One region of the Bowmanella yangjiangensis genome, then DNA from elsewhere that is predicted to be linked to it. Evidence: predicted binding sites of a transcription regulator. Region 1 holds the regulator's gene; each other region holds the start of a gene.
What was found. The regulator sigma-54, encoded in region 1, starts transcription at its own class of promoters, with help from an activator protein. The targets are predictions, from matches to a motif close to GTTGGCACGNNNNTNGNNT.
Positions count from the first base shown of each region.

Region 2: glnA (glutamate--ammonia ligase) is a predicted target of sigma-54. The motif match lies at 2,497-2,515, and genes of this name have one in related genera.
Region 3: KJY73_RS12570 (BON domain-containing protein) is a predicted target of sigma-54. The motif match lies at 1,835-1,853, and genes of this name have one in related genera.
Region 4: KJY73_RS02695 (PEP-CTERM sorting domain-containing protein) is a predicted target of sigma-54. The motif match lies at 2,812-2,830, and genes of this name have one in related genera.

Region 1 covers NZ_JAHDJU010000001.1:120,694-124,920, reverse strand. Annotated here, with positions in the region: gene lptC (LPS export ABC transporter periplasmic protein LptC) at 1-464, shown strand, start outside; gene lptA (lipopolysaccharide transport periplasmic protein LptA) at 448-966, shown strand; gene lptB (LPS export ABC transporter ATP-binding protein) at 971-1,696, shown strand; gene KJY73_RS00575 (RNA polymerase factor sigma-54) at 1,785-3,260, shown strand; gene hpf (ribosome hibernation promoting factor) at 3,288-3,575, shown strand; gene ptsN (PTS IIA-like nitrogen regulatory protein PtsN) at 3,636-4,079, shown strand; gene rapZ (RNase adapter RapZ) at 4,076-4,227, shown strand, end outside.
Region 2 covers NZ_JAHDJU010000004.1:109,499-113,725, forward strand. Annotated here, with positions in the region: gene KJY73_RS20055 (efflux RND transporter periplasmic adaptor subunit) at 1-9, opposite strand, end outside; gene typA (translational GTPase TypA) at 308-2,143, opposite strand; gene glnA (glutamate--ammonia ligase) at 2,590-3,999, shown strand; gene KJY73_RS20070 (DUF4124 domain-containing protein) at 4,110-4,227, shown strand, end outside.
Region 3 covers NZ_JAHDJU010000002.1:663,602-667,828, reverse strand. Annotated here, with positions in the region: gene KJY73_RS12585 (hypothetical protein) at 1-46, opposite strand, end outside; gene KJY73_RS12580 (hypothetical protein) at 15-464, opposite strand; gene KJY73_RS12575 (DUF883 domain-containing protein) at 474-800, opposite strand; gene KJY73_RS12570 (BON domain-containing protein) at 1,236-1,796, opposite strand; gene KJY73_RS12565 (TonB-dependent receptor plug domain-containing protein) at 2,117-4,227, shown strand, end outside.
Region 4 covers NZ_JAHDJU010000001.1:578,015-582,241, forward strand. Annotated here, with positions in the region: gene KJY73_RS02680 (DUF2891 domain-containing protein) at 1-292, shown strand, start outside; gene KJY73_RS02685 (serine hydrolase domain-containing protein) at 362-1,471, opposite strand; gene KJY73_RS02690 (Lrp/AsnC family transcriptional regulator) at 1,587-2,075, shown strand; gene KJY73_RS02695 (PEP-CTERM sorting domain-containing protein) at 2,178-2,771, opposite strand; gene KJY73_RS02700 (hypothetical protein) at 3,124-3,696, shown strand; gene KJY73_RS02705 (LysR family transcriptional regulator) at 3,739-4,227, shown strand, end outside.

The DNA.
Region 1 (4,227 bases):
CCAGGGAAGATGTATGGCAGCCGAATTATCAGGCGCGCAATATGCAAACCAACCTGTATAACGAGGAAGGGGTTCTCACCCACAGCATCCATGCTACCGTCATGGAACATTATGAAGCCCTGGGTTTTACCTTGTTTCAACAGCCTCAATACAGCGTGTTTGTTAAGGCTGATGAGCCCCCTTGGGAAATTACCGCCCAGGAAGGCACCTTATATGAAGACAACCGCATCCAATTGGAAACCAATGTTGAGATCCGCAGTCTCAGTGAAGACGGCATTTTACAAACCATCAATACCAGCTTTATTGAAATCGATCTCAACAACAAGATCATGCATTCAGACCAGCCCGTGACTATTTCAGGCGTCAATTACACCATTCGCGGCAATGGTTTTAGTGCTGATATGAATAACAAACAATTTGAATTACTGGATCACGTAGAGACCATCTATGGCAAAGACAACTAAACTGAACCTGCTGCTGACCGCCTTGCTAATCAGCGCCGCTGCCAATGCCATCAATCAGGACTTCAATGAACCCATCCGAGTGGCCTCTAAATTCCAGTCCGGAGATGGCATCAACAAAATCTCCATCTTTCGGGAAGATGTAAAAATCACTCAGGGTTCACTCAGCATTGAAGCGGGTGAAGTGGAAGTAAATGCCGAGCAGGGTAAAGGCCGGGAAATTTTTATCGCCCGCGGTAATCCTGCCGAATATCAGCAAACCATGGCAGATGGTAGTCGCATTCGAGCGTTGGCAAACCATATCGAATACCATGTAGAAAAACGCACACTGACGCTTAGCGGAAATGCTGAGCTACATCAAAACAGTAGCAGTGTCAGCGGTGATAAAATCGAATTCAACATGGAGAAAGAGCAGTTGGTTGCCCAAGGTTCAGATGACGGAGATGGTCGCGTAGAGACAATATTCCAGCCTGAACCGAAGAAAAAACCCGTGCAGGAGAAGTAACAGCATGCCCACCTTGAAGGCCTCACATCTGGCCAAAAGCTACAAAAACCGCCAGGTGGTGCGTGATGTCAGTTTGCAAGTCAGCGCCGGACAGATAGTTGGTCTGCTGGGACCCAATGGTGCGGGTAAGACAACCTCTTTCTATATGATTGTTGGCTTGGTGCCCATGGATAAAGGCCAAATTTTTATCGACGACGAAGAACTCAGCCACGAACCTATGCACGTTCGAGCTCGTCGTGGCATAGGTTATTTGCCACAGGAATCATCCATTTTTCGCAAGTTGACGGTATATCAAAACCTGATGGCTATTTTGGAAACACGTAAAGAGCTGAATCAGGAACAACGCGAGCAAGAAGCCGACGCTCTGTTGGATGAGTTCAATATTAACCATATCCGGCATAGCACCGGCATGAGCTTATCCGGCGGTGAAAGGCGCAGGGTTGAAATTGCCAGAGCCTTGTCTGCCAATCCTCGCTTTATTTTGTTAGATGAACCTTTTGCCGGTGTCGACCCTATCTCTGTCAGCGATATTAAAAAGATTATCCATCATCTCAAAGACAGAGGAATCGGCGTTCTGATCACCGACCACAATGTTCGTGAAACCCTGGATGTGTGTGAGAAAGCCTATATTGTCAGCCATGGTGAATTAATCGCCGAAGGCAGCGCCGAACAGGTGTTGAATGACAAGCAGGTGAGAGATGTATACCTCGGAGAACAATTCAGGCTATAGTTAAGGCGTATGCCGCAGGGTACCTTGACCTTTGCTAAAACGCCCATATCAATATCTTGAAAGGCCATTGGAACATAATAAGAAGTAGATGAAGCCCGCATTACAACTAAAATTCAGCCAGCAGCTCACTATGACGCCGCAACTGCAACAGGCCATCCGCCTGCTTCAGTTGTCCACGCTGGATCTACAGCAGGAAATCCAGGAAGCCCTGGACTCCAACCCATTGTTGGAAGCGGATGACGGACAGGACTTCTCTGCCGGAGACGTGCAGGATTTAAATAGTCCCGACAATGAATCTCTTTCTAATGGCGAGCACAGCGAGAGCCTGGAAGCCGGCGACGCATTGGAAAAGCAGGAACTGCCCGATGAGTTACCCGTAGATACCACTTGGGATGAATACTACAGCGCCTCTTCGGCCCCCGCTTCGTCTTCTACAGCCAGTGATGATGATGCCATTTACCAGGGGGAAACCTCTGACAATATTCAGGATCACCTGCTTTGGCAGATGCGTCTGACCCCTTTCAGTGAAACCGATGCTGCCATTGCCATTGCCATTATCGATAGTATTGATGAGTCTGGATACCTGACAGTCAGTACCGAAGATATCCTGCAAAGCCTGGATATTGAAAACGAAGAGGTAGAACTGGATGAAATTGAGTGTGTACTGAAGCGCATTCAAATGTTTGATCCGGTTGGGGTAGGCTCCCGTTCAGTGCAGGAATGTCTGCTGGTGCAGTTGCGTCAATTTGCACCGGACACGCCTTGGCTGGAAGAAGCCAAAGCATTGATTAATGAATATAGCGATCTGCTGGCTGCCAAAGATTACCGAACTCTGATGCGCAAAGCGCGTCTTAAAGAAGAAGAATTACGCGAAGCACTGCGGTTACTGCAAACGCTCAATCCACGCCCTGGTAGCGCCATTGTCACCAGCGAACCGGAATACGTTATACCGGACGTATCTGTTGCCAAGAAAAATGGGCGCTGGATAGTAGAGCTGAACCCTGACAGCTTACCTAAGCTGAGTATTAACCAGCAGTATGCCGCCATGAGCCGCAATGCGCGCAATTCCAGCGACAGCCAGTTTATTCGCTCGCACATGCAAGAAGCGAAATGGTTTATCAAAAGTCTGGAAAGCCGCAATGACACCTTACTGAAGGTCGCTAACTGTATTGTTCAGCAGCAACAGGGCTTCTTTGAATACGGCCCAGAAGCCATGAAGCCTATGGTATTGAACGATGTGGCAGAAATGGTAGATATGCATGAGTCCACCATTTCCAGGGTAACCACACAGAAATATATGCATACGCCACGCGGCATTTATGAGCTGAAGTATTTCTTCTCCAGCCACGTAGCAACCGAAAGCGGCGGGGAATGTTCATCTACCGCTATTCGAGCTCTGATTAAGAAACTGGTGGCGGCAGAAAAACCTGCCAAGCCACTTAGTGATAGCAAAATTGCGCAGTTGTTAGCCGACCAAGGCATTATGGTTGCCCGGCGAACAATCGCCAAGTACCGGGAATCACTATCGATTCCCCCATCTAACCAACGCAAGAGTCTGCTGTAAGACTCGCCAACAAAAGGAAGAGGCACTATGCAAATCAACCTTACTGGTCATCACGTTGAAATCACCGATTCTCTTCGCGACTACGTTGATAGTAAATTTACTAAGTTGGAGAGACACTTCGATCACATTAATAATGTTCATGTCATTCTGAATGTCGAAAAGCTGAACCAGAAAGCGGAGGCTACATTACATTTGAACGGTACCGAAGTCTTTGCTATTTCCGAACATACTGATATGTATGCTGCCATTGATAGTCTTATCGATAAGCTTGATCGCCAGGTGCTCAAGCATAAGGAAAAGATGAAACGCCATTAGGCCCACTGATGCCATAAACAGGCTTAGCCTGTTTATGGCCACACAGACAAAAAACGCAAAATGGAAATCAAAGACATCCTCACCCCAGACCGCACTGTATGTGCAGTACAAGGCTCCAGCAAAAAACGCATTCTGGAATCCATTAGTGATATTGCCGCCCAACACCTTCCGGATATAGGCCAGGATGCCATTCTGACTAGCTTACTTAACCGGGAAAAGATGGGTAGTACAGGCATTGGTTGTGGTATTGCCATTCCTCACGGACGCTTAGCCGGCCTGAGTAATGTAACCGCAATATTGGTTACCAGTCAGCCAGGGGTCGCATTTGAAGCGATAGACAACCAACCGGTCGACATATTTTTCGCTATATTGGTCCCCGAGGACCAGGCACAAGGGCATTTACAAACCCTGGCCACCATTGCCGCCAAATTGAATGACAAGGAAACGGTAAAAAAACTGCGTCACGCCCAATCAAATCAGGAACTATTTGAGGCTATAGTGTGAAACTCATCATCATCAGTGGTCGTTCCGGCTCAGGGAAATCTATTGTACTCAGAGCGCTGGAAGATCTTGGTTATTACTGTGTAGACAATATTCCCGTTAACCTGCTCCCTACCCTCACCCATACTGTGGTGGACGAATATGATCAGGT
Region 2 (4,227 bases), on a different contig from region 1:
TCGCAGCATAGCGGCATCCTATAGTCCAATGCGTGCAAATGATAAAGAATCTTAATTAAATCTAAATGAATTTCGGGTCAGTAAGAAATTTAGTCTTATTTTGCTCACCTAGCCAAGGATGGAGAATGTAGAGCGAATCAGGAGATAAAGTCGAGGAGCACCATAGCGTCAGGAACGCTATGGAACAGCTTTAGCTTATAGTTTTCAGCCCGTTCATCCTTGAACATCGCCGACGAATATTCCCTATAACGTCGGCATACCATCCATCCCTGGATATAAAAAACCCGCACTAGGCGGGTTTTTCTGATTAGTCGGCGCTTCTGGAAGCACGCTTACGGTCATTTTCCGTCAGCAGTTTCTTACGCAGACGGATATGGTTGGGGGTTACTTCAACCAGCTCGTCGTCGTCGATAAATTCCAGTGCCCTTTCCAGCGTCATGCGTACTGGTGGCGTCAGGGTCAGCGCTTCATCGGTACCAGCGGCACGGATGTTGGTCAGCTGCTTACCTTTCAGACAGTTAACTGTCAGGTCGTTATCGCGGCTGTGAATACCGATGATCTGGCCTTCGTACACTTCCACACCATGACCGATAAACAAACGACCACGTTCCTGCAGGTTAAACAGGGCATAGGCCAGGGCCTTACCTTTACCGTTGGAGATCAGTACACCGTTGTTACGCTGACCGATACGACCACCGGCATGCGGGCCATATTCCAGGAAGGTGTGATACATCAGACCAGTACCTGAGGTCAGGGTCATAAAGTCGGTCTGGAAGCCGATCAAACCGCGGCTGGGTACCACGAAGTCGATACGTACACGGCCTTTACCATCGGGGTTCATGTCGCGCATTTCAGCTTTGCGCAAACCCAGTTGCTCCATAATGGAACCCTGGTTTTCTTCCTCGATATCTACAGTCAGCGTCTCGTAGGGCTCAAGTAGCTGCTCGCCTTCCTTACGCAGAATAACTTCGGGGCGAGATACGGCCAGCTCATAGCCTTCACGACGCATGTTCTCGATCAAAACGCCCAAGTGCAGTTCGCCACGACCAGATACACGGAACTTGTCCGGGTCAGCGGTTTCTTCCACACGCAGGGCAACGTTGTGCTTCAGCTCGGTTTGCAGTCTTTCCAGAATCTGGCGTGAGGTAACAAATTTACCGTCCTGACCGGCAAACGGTGAGGTGTTGACCTGGAAGGTCATGGTTACCGTTGGCTCATCTACCGTCAGAGGTGGCAGGGCTTCAACCGTATCGGCGGCACAGATAGTGTCAGAGATCTTAAGCTCACCTAAGCCACTGATAGCGACAATGTCACCGGCACTGGCGGTCTCAGTTTCATAACGGTCCAGACCCAGATAACCGAATACCTGGCCAACTTTGCCGTTACGCTTCTTACCATCAGCACCCACTACAGTGACTTGCTGGTTAACTTTAACCTGACCGCGCTTGATACGGCCAATACCGATAATGCCCAGGTAGCTGGAGTAATCCAACTGGGAAATCTGCATCTGCAAAGCGCCTTCTGGGTCGGCTTTGGGCGGAGATACTTTGTCAACGATGGCCTGATACAGTGCTTCCATGTCTGTAGCTTGCTCGTTCTCATCCAAGCTTGCCCAGCCTTGTAAGGCAGACGCATACACAACAGGGAAATCCAGCTGCTCGTCGGTCGCACCCAGGTTATCAAACAGGTCAAAAACCTGATCCATAACCCAGTCAGGGCGCGCACCAGGACGGTCAATCTTGTTGATAACCAGAATCGGGTTTAGTCCGTGGGCGAAAGCCTTTTGGGTTACAAAGCGCGTTTGCGGCATGGGGCCGTCAACGGCGTCAACCAGCAATAAAACTGAATCGGCCATAGACAGAACTCGCTCAACTTCACCACCAAAGTCGGCGTGTCCAGGGGTGTCCAGGATGTTGATACGGTAGTCTTTCCAATTAATGGCAGTGTTTTTCGCCAGAATAGTGATGCCACGCTCTTTTTCCAGGGCGTTGGAATCCATGACGCGTTCGTCAGTGCCCTTGCGGTTGTCCAGCGTACCGGATTGTTGCAAAAGTTTGTCAACCAGGGTGGTTTTCCCGTGGTCAACGTGGGCAATAATGGCAATGTTCCTCAATTTATCCAGTGAGGTTTGTTGTGAACTCATCTGATTCTCTCTTGGTGGCGTGGAGCGGATGTGGTCATCCTATACGGGCAGTGTCCTCTGAGTTTATTTCATCCAGACGACACTAGCTGGGTTTTTAAGCCGGTTTTGCCGGTTTTTTCACCCAATGCCTTTTTTCAGGCGGCGGATTGTACAGTTTTCTCAAGGATTTTGCGATGACACATTGAGATTTTTCGCTAGCCAACTGGATTTGAGCTACTTTTAGGTGCATCTTGCTGGAGTGCTCTGCGCACATTTGGTGCGTCAATGCACCAAGTTGGTGCTTTTGATGCGCTAAGTTGGCTCGATTTCATGGCAATATGCCTCAAAGGCTGCATAACTACTGAGGGCTGCAACTTGGCATGAAACTGGCTTTTGTTGCATCAACAAAGTTCGACTTATCCGCAGACTACTGAATCTGCGTTTTGAATATCAACCTGGAGGACATAATGTCAGTAGAAAAGGCACTGGACCTGATCAAAGAAAGTGAAGCCAAGTTTGTTGACCTGCGTTTTACCGATACCAAAGGAAAAGAGCAGCACGTTACTATTCCTGCTGCCCTGGTGGACGAGGAGTTCTTCGAAGAAGGTAAGATGTTCGACGGCTCATCTATTGCCGGTTGGAAAGGCATTAATGACTCCGACATGGTGTTGATGCCGGATGCTGCCAGCGCAGTATTAGATCCTTTCGCTGAAGAAACACAAATCAACATCCGCTGCGACATTTATGAGCCAGCTACCATGCAAGGCTATGATCGTGACCCACGCTCTATTGCCCGTCGTGCGGAAGAATACCTGAAATCTACTGGCATCGGTGACACCGTTCTGATGGGTCCTGAGCCAGAGTTCTTCATGTTTGACGATATCCGTTTCCACACTGACATGGCCGGTTCTTTCTATGAAATCGACTCTATGGAAGCCAAGTGGAACTCAGGTGTTGAGTTTGAAGGCGGTAACAAAGGTCACCGTCCTGGCGTGAAAGGCGGTTATTTCCCTGTTCCTCCTGTCGACTCTGCACATGATATCCGTGCAGCCATGTGTTTGGTCATGGAAGAAATGGGTCTGTCTATCGAAGCGCACCACCATGAAGTGGCAACCGCTGGTCAGAACGAAATCGCCTGTCGTTTCAATACCATGGTGTTGAAAGCTGACGAAGTGCAAATCTACAAGTACGTAGTACACAACGTTGCTGACGCTTACGGCAAAACCGCTACCTTTATGCCTAAGCCACTGGTAGGTGACAATGGTTCTGGTATGCACGTACACCAGTCAATTGCTAAAGATGGCAAGAACATCTTCGCCGGCGACAAGTACGCAGGTCTGTCTGAAGAAGCGCTGTTCTACATTGGCGGTATCATCAAGCACGCCCGCGCACTGAATGCGTTCACTAACCCAACTACCAACTCTTACAAGCGTTTGGTACCAGGATATGAAGCGCCTGTTATGCTGGCTTACTCTGCACGTAACCGCAGTGCGTCTATCCGTATCCCTCACGTACCAAGCGTGAAAGGTCGTCGTATCGAAGTGCGTTTCCCTGACCCGGCTGCGAACCCTTACCTGTCCTTTGCGGCTATGCTGATGGCCGGCTTGGACGGTATCAAGAACAAGATCCACCCTGGCGACGCCATGGACAAAGACTTGTACGATCTGCCGCCAGAAGAAGCGAAAGACATCCCAACCGTCGCTCACAGCCTGGAGATGGCCTTGGATGCGCTGGACGCTGACCGTGACTTCCTGAAAGAAGGCGGCGTAATGTCTGACGACATGATCGATGCTTATATCGCTATCAAGCGCCTGGAAGTGGAAAAGCTGGCCATGACCACGCACCCGGTAGAGTTCGATATGTACTACAGCGTGTAAGTCTTACTTACCATAACAAGCCCGCCTTTGTGCGGGCTTTTTTGTTGCCGCTGCTCGGGCTAAACTGGAGAAGTATGCTCTAGATGAATGGCAACTATTTTGGGGATCTAATGAGACTAAGCTGGCTATTCACCATATTTGCCCTGTCGGCACAAAGTGCCACTTTGTATAAAGTGGTGCAAGCTGACGGTACCGTTGTGTATACCGACCGACCTGTTGCGGGTGCGG
Region 3 (4,227 bases), on a different contig from region 1:
AGCGGCGTGTAGACTTAGCGACCAACCATTCGGCCAACAGGGTCATTAGCATGCTCCTTCAGATGAGTGGAAGGTTCGGATATAGCGTGCGGATCCAAAGCCGTTTTGAGCAAACTTCTGGCCGATCTCAGCAGATACCAGGCCACCCCGGCATTGATGATCAGCACAGTGGACATCGCCAACGCCCAATGCACGCCCTGGCTAATGGCCCAGGTCGCCAGCATGCCACAGGAAGTTATCCACATCGCCACCAACAAGCTGCAAAACAGCATATACAGCACCGCCGCATAAAAAAGACTGCGGGTTGCCACTTCCACTCTGACCTTGAACAGTTGCACAGCCGCCAGCCACTGGCGCATAAGCAACGTCATTAACGCCAGAAAGCTGCTAAACAAGGCCGCAAATGCTGCGGCCTCGTCGCTATGCCCATGAGTTTTGTCAGCTAACGCTTTTACCCTTGACATAAGCGCTCCTTAACGACCTTTACGCAACAGCGCAGTAATCACTACGCCCAGACCGAAGGCGACACCAGCAGTCATCACTGGGTGCTCAGAGGCATATTTTCTGGCCCCGGATTTCGCCCAGTTTCTCTCCAGCTTCTGCTTGTTAGTTTTCAGATAGCGGGACGAGGCCGCCATGCTGTTGCGCAGGCCCTGCTCGGTAGCCGAGGCTTTTTGCGACATAGCATCAATAGAATGATGCAGACTGTCTGCCAGCTGCTCACTGAGCAGCGGCTCGGCTTGGCCGTTACCTTTTGCCGCCTTACTTTTAGGGTCGATATTTTGGTTTTGTGCTTTCATAGCTCCTCCAAAGATCTAAGTCAGAATTTCCTTCACAGCCAAGGACCATTCCTTGTGCGGCTGTCATAGTTGCTGTTGCAAATCGCACACCACTTCCCATGAATATATTTTTTATATATTTTTCATAAGGTTATAAAAATTCCGCATGACATTCCGGGGCCTTTACCGCTGTCCACCATGAGATATTTGCAGGCCACATTGAAAAAGCTACAGACTGTCGTCAAACATAGACAGGCTTGGAGGTCAGGCGCGAGGCGAATCTGGGTTTTGAGTGAAAAACACCCTATGCAGAGAAAAAAAACAGGGGAGTAAAAAAGAATTGAAGATCGCCACTTACGGTCCTTGCCGTCGGGCATGTCAAAGCAATGGGTAAATAAGGCAGCCCCGGTCAAACGGGTTGACCGGGGCCGGCAGCGAGAACAAAAGATCTGAGGCTTAAGATTGGCCTGTCACAATCAGTTGGTCATTCACTTCACGCACATCATCGGTGTTTTTGGCGATGCTGACAGCCAATTGCTTTTCAGCGTCAGTTTCCACATCTCCTGTAAGTGTGACCACACCATTCTCCACATCTACATCGATACTGGTGCCAGAAATGTCGGTATCGAACAGGAAGCGTGACTTTACTACCGTGGCGATCTTAGCATCGACAAAGCCAGAGGTTTCGGCATCGCTGTGCTCTTTAGCACCAGCCTCTTTGTGCACCGTCAGCTTATTGCTTACGTCCTTCACACCATCAATGCCGCGCACCAGCTCTTCCGCCAACTTCTTGTCGACATCGCTTTCTACTTTACCGGTCAGGGTAACCTTGCCGTTTTCAACATCGGTATTGATGTCGAAAGAGTTCAGGTTGCCGTTGAACAGCAAAGTCGCTTCGGCTTTACCATCAATCCAGGCATCATGAGATTCACGCTCCCAGCTATTGTCTGCAGCATACGCACCAGTACTCATCACCAGGGCAGAACCAACTACTAAAGATAAAATATTACGTTTCATTTTGGGTTTCCTTTTCCTAATTAACCTCGATATCACTAATGCCAATCCCGTGCCAAACGTAACCAATTGATTTTATTGCAATATCTATATTTCGAATTTTTAGGTGATGAATTTTTTACAAACTACTGTGTCGTTTCTTCCGAGTAAGGCGATCTTCGCCCAGTCAAATATTCCCCTACTACAACCCATACCTTCTATGGCGCTGTAAACAATCTGTCATGCTGTTGTCGCACCATAGCGCCTTGCCTTTTTAAGGTCAGTGCTGACTGGCCGCAACCGCTGGGCCTTTGATTATTGTGTTGAGTCGGCGATGGCAGCTTATGCTGTGCATACTGTGTTTGGTTACCCGAAGCCTGTTTGCGGCCCCGGCTGATGCGGCCGAGTCCTCAGCCATAAAGTTAGATATCGCCGCCGGTTCTCTTGAGCAAGCTCTCACGCAAATATCCGAACTCTTCCATGCCAATATCCTCTACCCGGCCGGGCTGCTTTCACAGCTGCAAAGCCCCGCAATTAGCGGGCAATACAACTTCCAACAGATACTGACGCTGCTGCTGGCCGAACAGCCGGTGCAGGTAGCATGGCTAAATGCACAGAGCCTGATCATTAGCGCCGCAAAGCCTGGCAATCAACCCCAAACTGATATCAGCCCGGAGCAAAGTAGTCAGGCCATGGATGAAGTGATAGTCACCGGCACCCGGGTGGCCGCCCGTACCCGTTACGACTCCATGTCGGCTATCGATATTCTAACCACCCCGGATGGCACCGGCGCCGAAGACTTGCTCAATACCTTGGCATTCTATCTGCCCAGCTTTACCGCCTTTCGTCTGCCACTCAATGACGGCCGGATCTTTAACCGCTCTTTTGGCTTACGTGGCCTCAATTCAGACCACACCCTGATCCTGGTCAACGGCAAACGCCGTCACCGCTCGGCCTTTGTGGAAACCGAAGACGGCCATCCTATTGATCTTTCGAAGATCCCCAGCCATGCAATAAAACGTATCGAAGTGATGCGTGACGGCGCCTCGGCCCAGTATGGCTCTGACGCCCTGGCCGGGGTAATCAATGTGATCCTGGAAGACGGCGAGCAAAGCGCCGGCTTTATGCAATACGGCCAGTATTTTCAGGGCGACGGCGTCACCTGGCGTGGTGGTATGCGTTTAGGCTGGCAGGACGACGAGGATTTTTCCATGCTGAGTCTGTCTGGCTATCGCAATACGCCCACCTCCAGAGGCACGCAGCCGCAGGATGCCGTGCTATTTGCCCAGCAGCACCCTGAACTGCAGGTACCCAACCCGGTACAGCGCTGGGGGCTGCCTGAGCAAGAGGGGCTGCAACTGGCGTTCAATACCCAGCAGCAGATCAGCGAACAGTTCAGTGCCTTTGCCTTTGGCACCCTGGCGCAAACTTATGGTGTGTCGGATTTTAACTGGCGTAACCCGGATACCAACCTGGTGTATCAGCCCAGCAGCCTGTATCCGGACTTCAGCCTGCTGGATATCTACCCTGTGGGCTTTACCCCCAGATTTGGCCAGCGTGAGTCGGATATTGCCTTGCATGCCGGTATCAATTCTTTATCCGGCGCGACCCCACAGGCAGAGCTAAGCCTGGGTTTTGGCCAAAACCGCATCCGCTACTTTTTAAATAACAGCATCAATGCCTCGTTAGGCCCACACAGCCCCACGGCTTTTCACCCCGGCGAGTTAACCCAGCAGGAAGTGACTCTGGACGCCAGTCTGAACCAGCAAACCCGCTGGTCGGCAAAGCAGCTACCCATCAACCTGGCCACTGGCCTGCAATTTCGCAGCGAGCGTTATCGGGTACAGGCCGGCGATCCAGCCTCTTTTGCGGTGGGCCCTGCGGCTATTGAAGGTCTGCCCTCGGGTGCCAATGGCTTTCCCGGTTATTCACCGCTACAGGCCGGTAGTTTCACCCAGCAAGGGTTGTCGGCCTATGCCGATATGGATATCACCTTAAGCGAGTCGCTGCGCCTTAACCTTGCCGCCCGCTATGAAAGCTATTCGCTGTTTTCGTCCATGCTGCGCGGCAAACTGGCCCTGTGGTACGAACTTGCTCCTGGCATCATGCTGCGCACCACCTTGTCTAACGGCTTTCGCGCCCCCACCGCCGGGCAGGTTTTTAGTGAACGTACCTCGCAATCCTTAAACAGCAGCTTTGATGCCATCACCACCAGTGGCCGCTTTTCGCCAAATGGTGCGGTGGCCGAGGTGTTGTCCGAGCGCCCCGAGGTGAATATTCGCCCCTTGCAGGCCGAGAAGTCGGTCAATATCAGTGCCGGTATGGGCTTCAGTTTACCCGGCCAGTTTGATCTGACCCTGGATTTGTACCGCATTGACCTGAGCAACAGATTTGGCCTGTCTCCCACTTACAGTCTGACCCGCAACGAGCAACAGCGCCTGGCAGCGCTAAGCCC
Region 4 (4,227 bases), 460 kb from region 1:
GGATAAATTCCTGCCGCAGCTGGCGCAAAAAGACTTTGTGCTGGAAACGGCCAAAGTCAGCGATCGCGCCGACGGTAAGTTGGTGCATCTGGACGGTCTGAACTTCAGCCGTGCCTGGTGTTTGTATGGACTGGTAGGCGAGTTTCAGCAAAAGTATGGGCATTTGCGCCCGACTGCCGATGCCCACGTGCGCCATTCGTTACCGGCCATTGTTGATGGCAATTACGAAGGCACCCATTGGCTGGGCAGTTTTGCGGTTTATGCGCTGCAGCAGGCCGGGCAACTAAACTGACAACTAGCTTTCAGGCTGCGTTGCACCGACATAATTGCGGTGCATGTGGCCTTTTTGACCTAAAGCCAGTTAATCTTGCTGGTTCAGGTCGGTCAGGGTTTTGAGTAGCGCTGAAAGGACAGTTTTAAAGCCATCAGTGTCCGAATAATTCATATGCAAGACCAGACTGGTGTCGGTTGCTGGTATATAAAACGCGGCACTTAAATAACCATCTGCTGCACCGGTGTGGCCTAGTACTTTTACGCCTGTTCTGGACGTAAAAATTTCTAACCCATAGCCCTGAGACATACGTGCCGACACTTCAATGGCGTCTGTTTGCATCTGTTTTCCCACCTCATCAAGCGCCCCTGCCGGGCTGAATAATAGGCGCAACCATTTATCCAGGTCTGCCGCGGTGGCCAGCATACCGCCATCCGGGCCGGAATTTTCACGCCATTCATAGGTATCCACCCAGGGAAATAGCGCCGAGCCCCAGGGGGTGATGGGGGCGCCATAACCATGGATAACATCCCCTGGTGGGAAACGGGCGCTGTAATAGGTATGTTGCAAGGTATATGGCACGAATAACTGCTCATGAAGTATCTGGCTCACAGGTTGATGCCAGACCGTTTCCAGTACCAATGCCAGTACCTGATAATTGGTATTGGAATAGCTGTATGCCTGCCCTGGTGCCTGTTCGGCATCTTCACCTGCAATACTGTCCAGCACCAGTCTGGGGGTTATCTCGGCTTGCTTATCCCAGTCAAATAAGTAGAACCACAGCGAATAGTAATCTGGCAGGCCGGAAGTATGGTTTAACAACTGCCTTACGCTGGGGTGATGGGCGGCCGGTAGTTTTTCCTTAGCCCAGTCGGGCAGGTAACGGGTGGCTGGCTGGTCAAGTTCCAGTCCCTGCTGTTTGACGGCAAGCAGTGTCAGCGCCGCAAGGTAGGTTTTAGTGATACTGCCGGTTCTTAAGGTGAAGTCAGCCTGCATAGCCAGCTTGGTTTTGGTGTTTGCCAGCCCTGTTGCCTTCTGGTAGGAAAAGTGTGGTGCTGTTACATAGAGAATGGCACCAGGCGAGATCTCCTCAGTCTGCAACAATATGCCGTCGAGTTTCTCATTCAGGCCCTGGCTGGCGGCGAGGGGAAAACTTAACGCCAACAAGGCTATGTTCAGTGGTTTTAAAGACCTAAGCATGGAGTTCCGGTGGTTGATAAATATCTTGGTGGAAAAATGGTAGCACCAAGGATCTTGAAGTTTTGCTTAAATACGCTTAGAAAAAGTACCAAATTCGTCATTGTTTGAGGTGTTTGTGACCAAATTGGCAACTGAAGTGCAGCAACGTGCGATTACGCTGGACGAGTTAGACAAGGCAATACTGCGTATCGTGCAAGCTAACAACCTGATTGCGCATGCCGCTATTGGTGAGCAAGTGGGGCTGTCTACCTCAGCGGTGCGTCGCCGCTTGCAATTGCTACGAAAGCAAGGGGTGATCAGTCAGGATGTGGCCATTGTTAATCCTGTACACACCGGCGTGACTATTATCCTTTCCTTGTCTTTTGCCGATGAAACCGTACAGACTTATCAGGCATTCAACCAACAAATGGCTGCGTTACCCGAAGTGATGCAAAGCTATCATGTGGCCGGTAGTGAGGATTATATATTGATTGTGCATGGCCCTTCATTGAGCTGGTATGAAAGCTGGAGTCAGGAGGTGTTTATGCAAAATCCTAAAATTCGCCGTTATGACTCTAGAGTGGTGTGGTCCTGCCGTAAATTCAGTACCCAGTTGGCCCTTTAATTCCGTCTCATATAACCAGACGGCGTGGGCAATGATTATGCTGGATATGACAAAAAAGCCCGGGCTAGATCCGGGCTTTAATAAACATAGGGTTAGCCTTGGTTAGGCTGACTTTCTTCTGCGCATTAAGCCAATACCGGCCAAACCCAAAGCCAGTAACGCCAAAGGTGCTGGCTCTGGTACAGGGGTTGATGTGTTGTGATTTAACGCCAGGTTATCGACTAGGAAATTGTTGCCAAAACCCAAGCGCAATTCATCAATCAGGCCGCTTTGCGCGCCAAAATATTTATAGCTGCCGTTTAAACCTGTGTTGATTGACCAGGCCAGAACACCGTCTTTGTACCCCTGTAATGTGCCAAACAGTGAGTCAGCACCACCAGAATCCTTACCTGTAGCCCATTTCTTGGCCCATAAACCATCAAAGGTGAAATAAGCACCGTTTTCTTCAGTGATAATGCCGATACCATGAAAGTTATTTAGGAGCGCGAAATCATCGCTGTAGGCGCCATGGTTCCAGTTAGAACTCTCAACATCAATCCACTGTAAGGTCGAGGAGAATACGAAACCATTATATACCGGCATAATGCCGACATTATTTTGTTCGCTACCGCCGGCTATATCATCAAAAGTCAGTAGAGCCGCATTTGCCTGGCTGGTAAGCGTTAGTAGAGAGAGCAAAAACATGATTTTCTTCATCGTTACTTCCTTAAACGGTTAATCATATGCGCGGCGGACTAAGCAATGTATGAGCCAAGGTGGTTAATTTAAAGAAATACAATAAGTTATAAAGATTTTTAGGTTGTCTTTTTTTGTTTGTGTAAAAAAAACTGACATCCTCCTTTTCACCTAGGCCTGAGCCTGACTGGTGCTTATTATACTTGTGAAGTTCGAGTTAACTTTTCTTTGGGATTGGCTTGCGCACTATTTTCATTGTCTACCTTGAGATGTTGCATAAATGCAACAGCCCTTAAGCGATTCAATCCACGACAGTTGGGAATGGCATTGTTAGCATGGCGTTAGGTTAACTCCACTTTTCTGGAATACATGCATGAATAGATGTGTCTTACAGTTACTTAGTGTTTTGGTTGCTATGCTGCTTGCCCCTTGGTGTCTGGCTAATTCTGCAACAGAGTCTGAGGACGTTGCTGCGATTCAGACACTTTTTGCCAATTACATGCAAAAATACAATCACTATCTGGTTAATCAGCAGTTAAGTGCGGAGCCCATATTGTATGCTGATCAGGTGATGCTGATTTCAGCCAGCAGAGGGCCATCAGTTCTTGAAACCGAGGTGTTGAACAAGCAGGTTGAGCGTTTTCTGAGTGCATTAAAGGAAAAAGGTGTAGCCAGTGTGCGTTGGGAGAAAGTGCATGTCAGTCTATTGGGCGACACCCTGGCACTGGCCAGCAATGTAGCAGTGCGCTATACCGAAAAAGGCGAGGTGTATAATCGTGTCGGCGCAACCTACTACTTATTTAAAACCGAGCAAGGCTGGCGTATCTCGGCTTTTTCCGTGCATGATGCCGACAAGGTCCTCGCCTATAACCAAATTGATAACCAATTTTTGCCTCGCAAGGGGTTTTCTGGCTATATAGCTGCCAGGGAGAGAGATCCGCAGTGATGTGCTGGCCGGGGTCCCACCCGGTGAGCAAAAGGTTGGTAGATGGAAAATTGGGATGATTATCGCGTTATTTTAGCCCTGCAACGGGGTAAAACCCTGCGTAATGCAGCAAAAACGCTGGGCATGAATCATTCCACAGTGGCCCGTCGTCTGGCAATATTGAATCAACGACATGGGATAAGGGTGTTTGATGCCACGCCGCAAGGTTATGTGTTAACCAGCTTTGGCCAATCATTGTATGAATCGGCCCGAACCATTGAGGCGTGTACATTAGCCGATAAACGCAGCCATCTTGCTTGTGATTTAAGCGGCAGTCTAACCCTCTCGCTGCCACCGGCGATCGCCCAGTTTTTGTTGTTGGATGAGTTGCATGGATTTCAGCAACGCCACCCACATATCCAATTTAATATAAGAACGTCGTACAGCCTGGCCGATTTGCAACGTTGTGAAGCAGATGTTGTGCTTAGGGTAGCCAATGCCCCCAATGAACATCTGGTCGGCCATCGGCTGTTTCCTGTCTATATCAGTTAC